DNA from 2 places in the Nocardioides houyundeii genome. Region 2 is predicted to be linked to the other one. Evidence: predicted binding sites of a transcription regulator. Region 2 holds the regulator's gene; the other holds the start of a gene.
The links. The regulator LexA, encoded in region 2, represses DNA repair genes until DNA is damaged. The targets are predictions, from matches to a motif close to TCGAACANNTGTTCGA.
Positions count from the first base shown of each region.

Region 1: the regulator LexA is predicted to act here: its motif matches at 1,832-1,847, upstream of C0R66_RS05285 (HNH endonuclease signature motif containing protein).

Region 1 covers NZ_CP025581.1:1,089,720-1,093,585, forward strand. The annotation lists gene C0R66_RS05280 (amidohydrolase family protein) at 1-389, shown strand, start outside; gene C0R66_RS05285 (HNH endonuclease signature motif containing protein) at 408-1,694, opposite strand; RNA gene ssrA (transfer-messenger RNA) at 1,942-2,311, shown strand; gene C0R66_RS05295 (transposase) at 2,452-3,866, opposite strand, start outside.
Region 2 covers NZ_CP025581.1:3,046,660-3,050,525, forward strand. The annotation lists gene C0R66_RS14565 (LysM peptidoglycan-binding domain-containing protein) at 1-279, opposite strand, end outside; gene C0R66_RS14570 (GNAT family N-acetyltransferase) at 645-1,436, shown strand; gene lexA (transcriptional repressor LexA) at 1,544-2,272, shown strand; gene C0R66_RS14580 (sulfotransferase family protein) at 2,329-3,060, shown strand; gene C0R66_RS14585 (ATP-dependent DNA helicase) at 3,054-3,866, opposite strand, start outside.

The sequences.
Region 1 (3,866 bases), 1.9 Mb from region 2:
CGGGCTCCGGTCCCATCGCCACGCCGTACACGGGACCGGGGCCGGTGGCCGAGCTGCTGGGGCGGCACCCACGCCTGGCGCTGGTCATCGCTCACATGGGCGCCCCGGAGTACGCCGAGTTCCTGGCGCTCGCGGAGTCGTACGAGCGGGTCCGACTCGACACCACCATGGCGTTCACCGACTTCTTCGCCGGCATGGGCGGGGTGTATCCGCCAGACCTGCTGCCGCGGCTGGCGGACCTGGGGGACAAGGTGCTGCTCGGCTCCGACTTCCCGAACATCCCCTACCCCTACCTGCACCAGCTCGAGTCGCTGGAGCGGCTCGACCTCGGGCACGACTGGTTGCGTGCGGTCTGCTGGGAGAACGGCGCAGCACTGTTCCAGCGCTGACTAAGGCCAGGCCGGCTCCTATCGGCGCCGGGCATAGCGGATATCCCCGTTGGGGAGGCGTTCGTGCAGGTACCGGTCATCGTGGATGCGGTGATGATGGTGGCTGCACAGCAGCACGCCGTCGGCCAGGTCGGTGGCACCACCGGCGCTCCAGGGCGTGAGGTGGTGGGCCTCGCACCAGGTGGCGGGGATGTCGCAGTCCGCCGCTCGGCAGGTCTGGTCGCGCACCGCCAGGGCCCGGCGTTGCGCGGGGCTGAAGAGTCGCGCACTACGGCCGAGGTCGAGTGGCTCCGAGGCGGTGCCCAGGACGGCGGGCACCAGCTTCGCGGTGCAGGCGAGCCGCCGGGCCTCTCCGGCGCTGATCCGCTCGCCGTTCTGCAGGGTGGCGGTCCCGAGGCCCTCCAGCAGGGCGGTCAGGTCCATGGTGAGGACCAGCGTGGTGGCGTCGCCACCGTGCAGCGGGAGCCGGCTCGGGTCGAGCCCCTCCAGCAGCGCGCAGAACGCCCGGCCGAGCCTCGTGGGGTACGGCACCTTCTCGCCGAGCAGGCTGGACGCGCCTGTGCCGGATGCTCCGGTGTTGGACGACCCCGTGCCTCGCTGGCGCGGGGAGGTGAAGGCCTCGAGCGTGCTCTGGAGTCGGGTGGCGACGGACACCGGGACGCGAGCCTTGACCAGGGCAGTGCCGTCGCCGAGGTCGCGGATCGACATCGTGCATCCGGTGCGGGCTCTGCGCTCCTGGTCCAGGAGCTTCTTGCGCTCGGTGTCCTCGAAGAGGTCCGGCGCCACGACCTCGAGGATCTTGGCGCCCAGACGCCGTAGCTCCGTGGGGCCGAAGTGGCGTGCCTCGGCGATCAGGTGGGATTCGGCCTGCTGCCGGATCGCCGGGGTGACGCCGCTGGCGGGGTCGGTGGGGAGGTCGTCCAGGGCGCGAGCGATGGCGTGCCCCTGGTCCGGGTTGACCCGGCCCTCGTCCAGCGCTCCGCCGAGGGCGTGCCACCGGTGCTCGATGGCGTTGGCCAGGCACTGGGTGCGCCGATGGGTGGCTCGATGGCCGCGGGTGCGCGCGGTGAGCCAGGCTGCGATGTCGCGGTGTCCCTCGGAGTCGGCGACGTCGGCAGACGCAGCGGTGACCCGGAGCTGGAGGGCGTGCAGCCGGGTCGTCGCCTGATCCAGGGCGAGGAGTGCCTGTCGTTTCTGGGCCACGGTCATGAAGAGCGGGTCCACACCGGCGACCTCCCGCAGCGCCGCCACGATCGCGTTGGTGCACGCCAGCACGGGGTGTTCAGTTGAGGACGAAGGGTCCATGGACCGGCTCCTGGCATGAGGACGACAGTGAATCCGTCGACAGCAACGGCGAGGAGCCGCGCATCATCGAGGGCCTATCCATGCCAGGAGACCGTGGTCACCCCGTCCGGCACCGGCAGCCCGGTGCACTGATTCGATCGTACATCTGTTCGAATAGATGCGCAAGGGTTCCCGTGGCACGCCCGCGGTGGAATACCGGTCGTGCTTTGCCGGTTGGGCACCGTAGACTGCACGACACAACTCAAGAGGGGCTGATCGGTTTCGACTTGGGACGTTAGTTCCAGGAGAAGCGGGTCGAGAAGCCAGCGCCATCTCGTAAACGATCGCTGGAAAACACAGTTGCCAACTCTAATCGCAACGACTTCGCTCTCGCTGCCTGAGCAGTGATCGAAGGGTCTGACCGGGCATCCGTCTCCGTCCCGGATCCAGGCCTCATCTAGGGGACTTGCTGATCGCTTCCTGTCAGGAGGGGTGATCGGGACTTTTTCCTGACTGGGCCTGTCGGCGACGTGTCTGTGCGAGCGCCGGGGCCGAGAAAAGCGACAACACTGACTGCACCCGGAGAAGACCTGGATCGGCGCTCGAGGACCGGGGTTCGATTCCCCGCAGCTCCACCACGAGGGCTTTCCCGAAATGGACCCGAACCGTTTCCCGAAATGGGACACGGTTCGGGAGGCCCTCACCAGCCCCCTCTAGCTACAGAAGGGCCCCACCACGTTCGTGGTGGGGGCCCTTTTGGCTCCTCAGGCGGGTGTTCTCATGCGGCGGTTCGCTCGAGGTGCTCGAAGACCTCGTCGCCGCGGAGCACGAGGCTCTCGATGAGTTCTCCGTCGACGGGGTGGTTCATCAGCGGACTGGCGAACTGCTCGCCTGATTCGCGGCCGTGCTTCTCCAGGATGCGGATGTTGTGGCAGGCGGCTGCTGCAGCGACGGCAAGCGTCACGAGTGGCAGGCCGACGACCTGGACGAACCCTCGTCGGACGTCCTCGGTGCCGCGGTTCTTGATGTTGCCGAAGACGGCCTCGACGGCGGAGCGCAGGGCGTAGATGAGTCCCCACTCCTTGCTGCCCCAGTACTCCTCCTGCAGGTACTTCATGGGCGTGCCGGACTCGATCTGGATAGTCTGCTGGGTGCAGCACCGCGGAAGATCCTGGTCGACCTCGGCCTCAGGGGGGTGCGGTACGACGGGTGCCCCCGCCTGTCGGGCCAATCCCACGGTGCCCGGGCGGAGAGGGCATCCGACGGTGCCGGCGACGGCAGGACACTGCCACCGGGTGATTCCCAACTTGGGATCGTGCTCACCTGCTGCCGTCTTGCCCGGCGAAGCCAAGGGGCCCTTGACCATGCGCAACGCGAACTTCTCTCGTTCCGCGATCTGCTGCCTGAACTCGGTCTGCTTCTCGGGTTCGTCAGACGGCACCAGCGTCTCCAGGTGAGCGCCCATCCTGGGGCAGTGGGGGCGGCCGTCGATCACCTTGGACCCGTACTGGTCCATGACGCCGGGCTTGTCGGCACGCAGATCGAGAACCTGGTGGATCCGCCGTCGCCACAGCTCCATGGCCCATCGGTCGAATCGCTTGTAGCCGTAGTGTCGGTCGCCGATGAGCCGGACGAAGGGTGCGCGTGCCCGGATCTGGTCGATGAGGCGCAGGGAGACGTCGACGACGTCCTCGTTCGCCGGGGTGAGCTCGAGCGCCTGGATCAGGACGGGGAGCGCCTGCTTGCCTGCCGGGTCGTTGGTGTTGACGATGACGTGGGCCTTGTAACCGTAGATGCCGACCTGCGCGCCGCTCTTGGCCGTCTTCCCACCCCATGCGGCGTCGGGACAGAGCCACGGTGCAGGATCCTGCCGCTCCTTGTGCTCTCCCTTGACCTCGGTTGCGTCCGGTGTTCCATCGGGGTCCGGGTCCTCCACGTCGCCCGGGGTCGCGTTGTCCTGTGCTTCCGCGGCGCGGGAAGAGTCGTGCGGCGGCACGTCAGCGGTGTCTTCGTCGGCGAGGGGCCGGTCTTGGCCGCCTCCCAGGTGTCGAGAGCTGTGAGGAGCCTTGGACCATGCCCAGATGCTGGTGTCGTCGATGGCGTAGGTGCCGTGCTCGATGTTGATGAGGTGCGTCCCCTTGAGCAGGCGGGTGACGAAATCGGTGACCACTGCGTGGCGTTCGGCCTGCCGGG
Region 2 (3,866 bases):
GTCGACGGCGATCTCCGACGCGATCCCCCACAGGGTGTCCCCCTGGCCCACCATCACGACCTCGGTGGGTGCCGGCGTGCCAGCCTCGTCCGTCGCGACCGAGCGGGAACCGAAGAAGACCCCGGCGACCAGCACGGTCAGCAGGATCGCGGCCACCACGACCACTCGCCCACGACGCGTCAGGCGCACACCCGTGGACCCCGGCGCCTGACGGGCTGCCACAGGCAGGTCACGACCGAGGCGAAGCTCGCGAGTGGGGTTCAGCGTCATGGTGCTCATGGGGACCTCCGGGGGAAGTGTTCAGCCGGTTGGCTTGTGTTGATCTCATGTCTAGTGATCTCCGCCGACAGTCCTGATCTGCTGGACTACGAGGAGTCGATCAGACGTTCGATCGAACACATGTACGAAGTTAGAGCACATGTTCGAATGAATCAAGCATCTGTGCGAACAAGTGTTCGAGCGTGTCGCGGCCCCCCACGACCCCTCGACGTGCTCGAAGCGCGCCCGGTTCTCACGCGCTGAGCGCAGATGCTCCGCGAAAGCGGGGAAAATGCACCACAAAGCCGGCGTTGCCCAGCGGATCACCTCGATGTCATCAGTTTGAGGCATGCAACTGTCTAGGCAGCCCCCCTAGCGTCTCCCGCATGCGAGACACGCTGACCACGCCGATGGCGATCATCGAGGCAGACCTCGAAGCTCTCCAGCAGGCCATGTCCCTCTCCCCCGTCTTCCAGACCACTCACGAGCCGGACGCACTCCTGTACTGGTCGCACCTGCCTCTTCCCGCGGGCAACGTGATCACGCACGCGCGCATCTCGGCGCGTGACGTGCCGACCCGCGTCCCAGCGCTCCTGGGGCCCTACCTCGAGCGCGGACTCCCGTTCCGGTGGGTCACCACCCCCAAGACCACCACCCCGGCGCTGGAGGCAGCCCTGGCGCAGGCCGGCATGGTGCCTCGCGAGAGCCCGGCGATGTACCTGGCGCTGCAGGAGACCGTCGATCCCGGGACCCCGGACGACGTCTACATCGACGTCGCCTGGCCCGACCACCTCGAACCCGTCAGCTCCATCCTGTTCTCCGGCTTCGGCCTACCCCGAGGCACTGAGGCCGAGCACCTGCAGTTCCTCGACACCCTCGACCCTGCCGACACCCAGTTCTTCATCGCCCGGAGCCTGGTCACCGGCGAACCGCTGGGCGCCAGCACCATGCACCGCCGCGGCACCAGCGTGATGCTGGCCAACGTCAGCACCAGCGAGCACGCCCGGGGCCGGGGCATCGCGAAGGCCCTGTGCGCCACCATGCTCAACCGAGCCGCGCACACCGAGGCGCTGACCGCCACCGTGCTCTCCAACGACGAGGGCTACCAGGTGTACGTCGACCTGGGCTTCCGCACCAAGTTCAACGTGGTGACCTGGGAGTGGCACCCGCAGACCTGAGGCAACCAGAGCCGAGGCAACACGCCGTTCGAACAGGTGTTTGAACTCCGGTCCGGTGCCGACTACGGTGAGACCACCGAGATCGCACCACACCAGGAGGACACCGGATGGCCAACCCGCGCGAGACCAAGGGCAAGGTCGTGGCCCTGCCCGACGGCCCTCCCGACGCCACCGGCCTCACCCCGCGGCAGCAGCGGGTGCTCTCCACCATCAAGGACGCGATCGAGCAGCGTGGATACCCGCCGAGCATGCGCGAGATCGGCCAGGCGGTCGGCCTCACCAGCTCCAGCAGCGTGGCCCACCAGCTCAAGGTGCTGGAGGAGAAGGGCTTCCTCAAGCGCGACCCCAACCGGCCCCGGGCTCTCGAGGTGTTCCTGCCCGAGGTGATGGCGGCCCGTCGCGCCATGAGCAGCGACGAGGAGACGATCTTCGACCCCACCGGTGTCGGCGACGCCGCGCCGGCCGCCCGCTACGTGCCGGTCGTCGGTCGGATCGCCGCCGGTGGCCCGATCCTGGCCGAGGAGCGCGTCGAGGACGTCTTCCCGCTCCCGCAGCAGCTGGTGGGCGACGGCACGCTCTTCCTGCTCGAGGTCTCCGGTGACTCGATGATCGACGCCGCGATCTGCAACGGCGACTACGTCGTGATCCGGCAGCAGCCCGAAGCCTCCAACGGCGAGATCGTCGCCGCCATGATCGACGGTGAGGCCACGGTCAAGACGTTCCAGCGCAAGGACGGCCAGGTCTGGCTGCTCCCCCACAACGACGCCTACGAGCCGATCGACGGGACCCACGCCACCATCCTGGGCAAGGTCACCGCGGTCCTGCGACGGGTCTGAGCCAGGGGCCCTCGCCACTCCGGAGACGAGGCGGCGGGTCGTGTAATCTCACGGCGGTGCGACGAAGCCGACGAGATGCCGAACCCGCCGACCTCTCCTCCGAGCAGTTCCGCACCAAGCCTGACGACCGGTTCAAGCTGACCGACGAGAGCCAGACGCTCCTCAAGGAACTGGACCGCCACAGCGGCGCGTCCCGCCGCCTCTCCCCGTTGAGCTACAACCTCACCGTGGGCCACGAGCACCGGTTCATCTGGTTCCGAGTGGCCAAGGTGGCCACCCGCACGATCCGCCACCACTTCACCACCCATGGGGTGCCCCTGGACGTGGACCACGCGATGCGGATCCGCTATCCCATCGACGTGTTCGAGGACTACTTCAAGTTCGCCTTCGTCCGCGATCCGCTGGACCGGTTCGTCTCGGCCTGGCACAACAAGGTCGTGGACATGAACTACTTCCACTTCGACGAGCCCACGCACCGCAAGATGCAGGACGTCGAGGAGTTCGCCCGCTGGGTGGCCGACCAGGACCTCGGCCAGGTGCCGGGCACCGACCAGCACCTCGCGCTGCAGACCCGGCTCATCGACCTCAGCCAGGTCGACTTCGTGGGACGTCTGGAGACCTTCGACGAGGACTTCGCCGAGGTCTGCCGCCGCGTCGGCGCACCGGCGGTGCCGACGGTGGCCCAGAACCAGACCGGCTCCCCTGGCAGCACCCGTGAGGTCTCCGACTCGCTGCGCAGCATGGTCGAGGCGATGTACCGGCGGGACTACCAGATCCTCGGCTACTGACCCGAGCCGCCGGCCAGTCGGGTCAGCGCCTTGCGCACCACCTGCGGGTCGGTCGTGGTCCACATCGGCGGCAGGCTCGCCTTGAGGAAGCCGCCGTACCGCGCGGTGGCCAACCGGGGGTCCAGCACCGCGACCACGCCGCGGTCGGTGGTGGTGCGGATCAGCCGCCCCGCACCCTGGGCCAGCAGCAAGGCGGCGTGGGTGGCCGCAACCTGCATGAAGCCGTTGCCCCCGGCCTTGTCGGCCGCGCGCTGCCGAGCACTCATCAGGGGATCGTCGGGCCGCGGGAACGGGATCCGGTCGATCAGCACCAGCTGGCAGGTCTCGCCGGGCACGTCGAGGCCCTGCCAGAGGCTGAGCGTGCCGAAGAGAATCGTGTGCGGGTCCTCCACGAACTGCCGCGCCAGCTCCGGCAGCTGCGCCTCGCCCTGGGCCAGGGTGGTCAGGTGCGGCAGCCGCTCGCGCACCGCCTCGGCGGCGGTCTCGGCGGCCCGCCGTGAGGAGAACAGCCCCAGCGTGCGTCCCTCGGCCGCGTCGATCAGCTCCACGATCTCGTCGAGCTGGGCCTTGCCCAGCCCGTCGCGTCCCGGCGGCGGCAGGTGGCGGGCGACGTACAGGATGCCCTGGCGCCCGTAGTCGAACGGCGACCCCACGTCGAGGCCCTGCCACGGCAGCGCACCCTCGGCCTCGACCTCGGGCGCACCGGTGTCGATCCGCTCGGACGGCTTGAGCCCGACGCTGCCCGCGACGGTGTTGAAGTCGCCCCCCAGCATCAGCGTGGCCGAGGTGAAGACCACGGTCTTGTC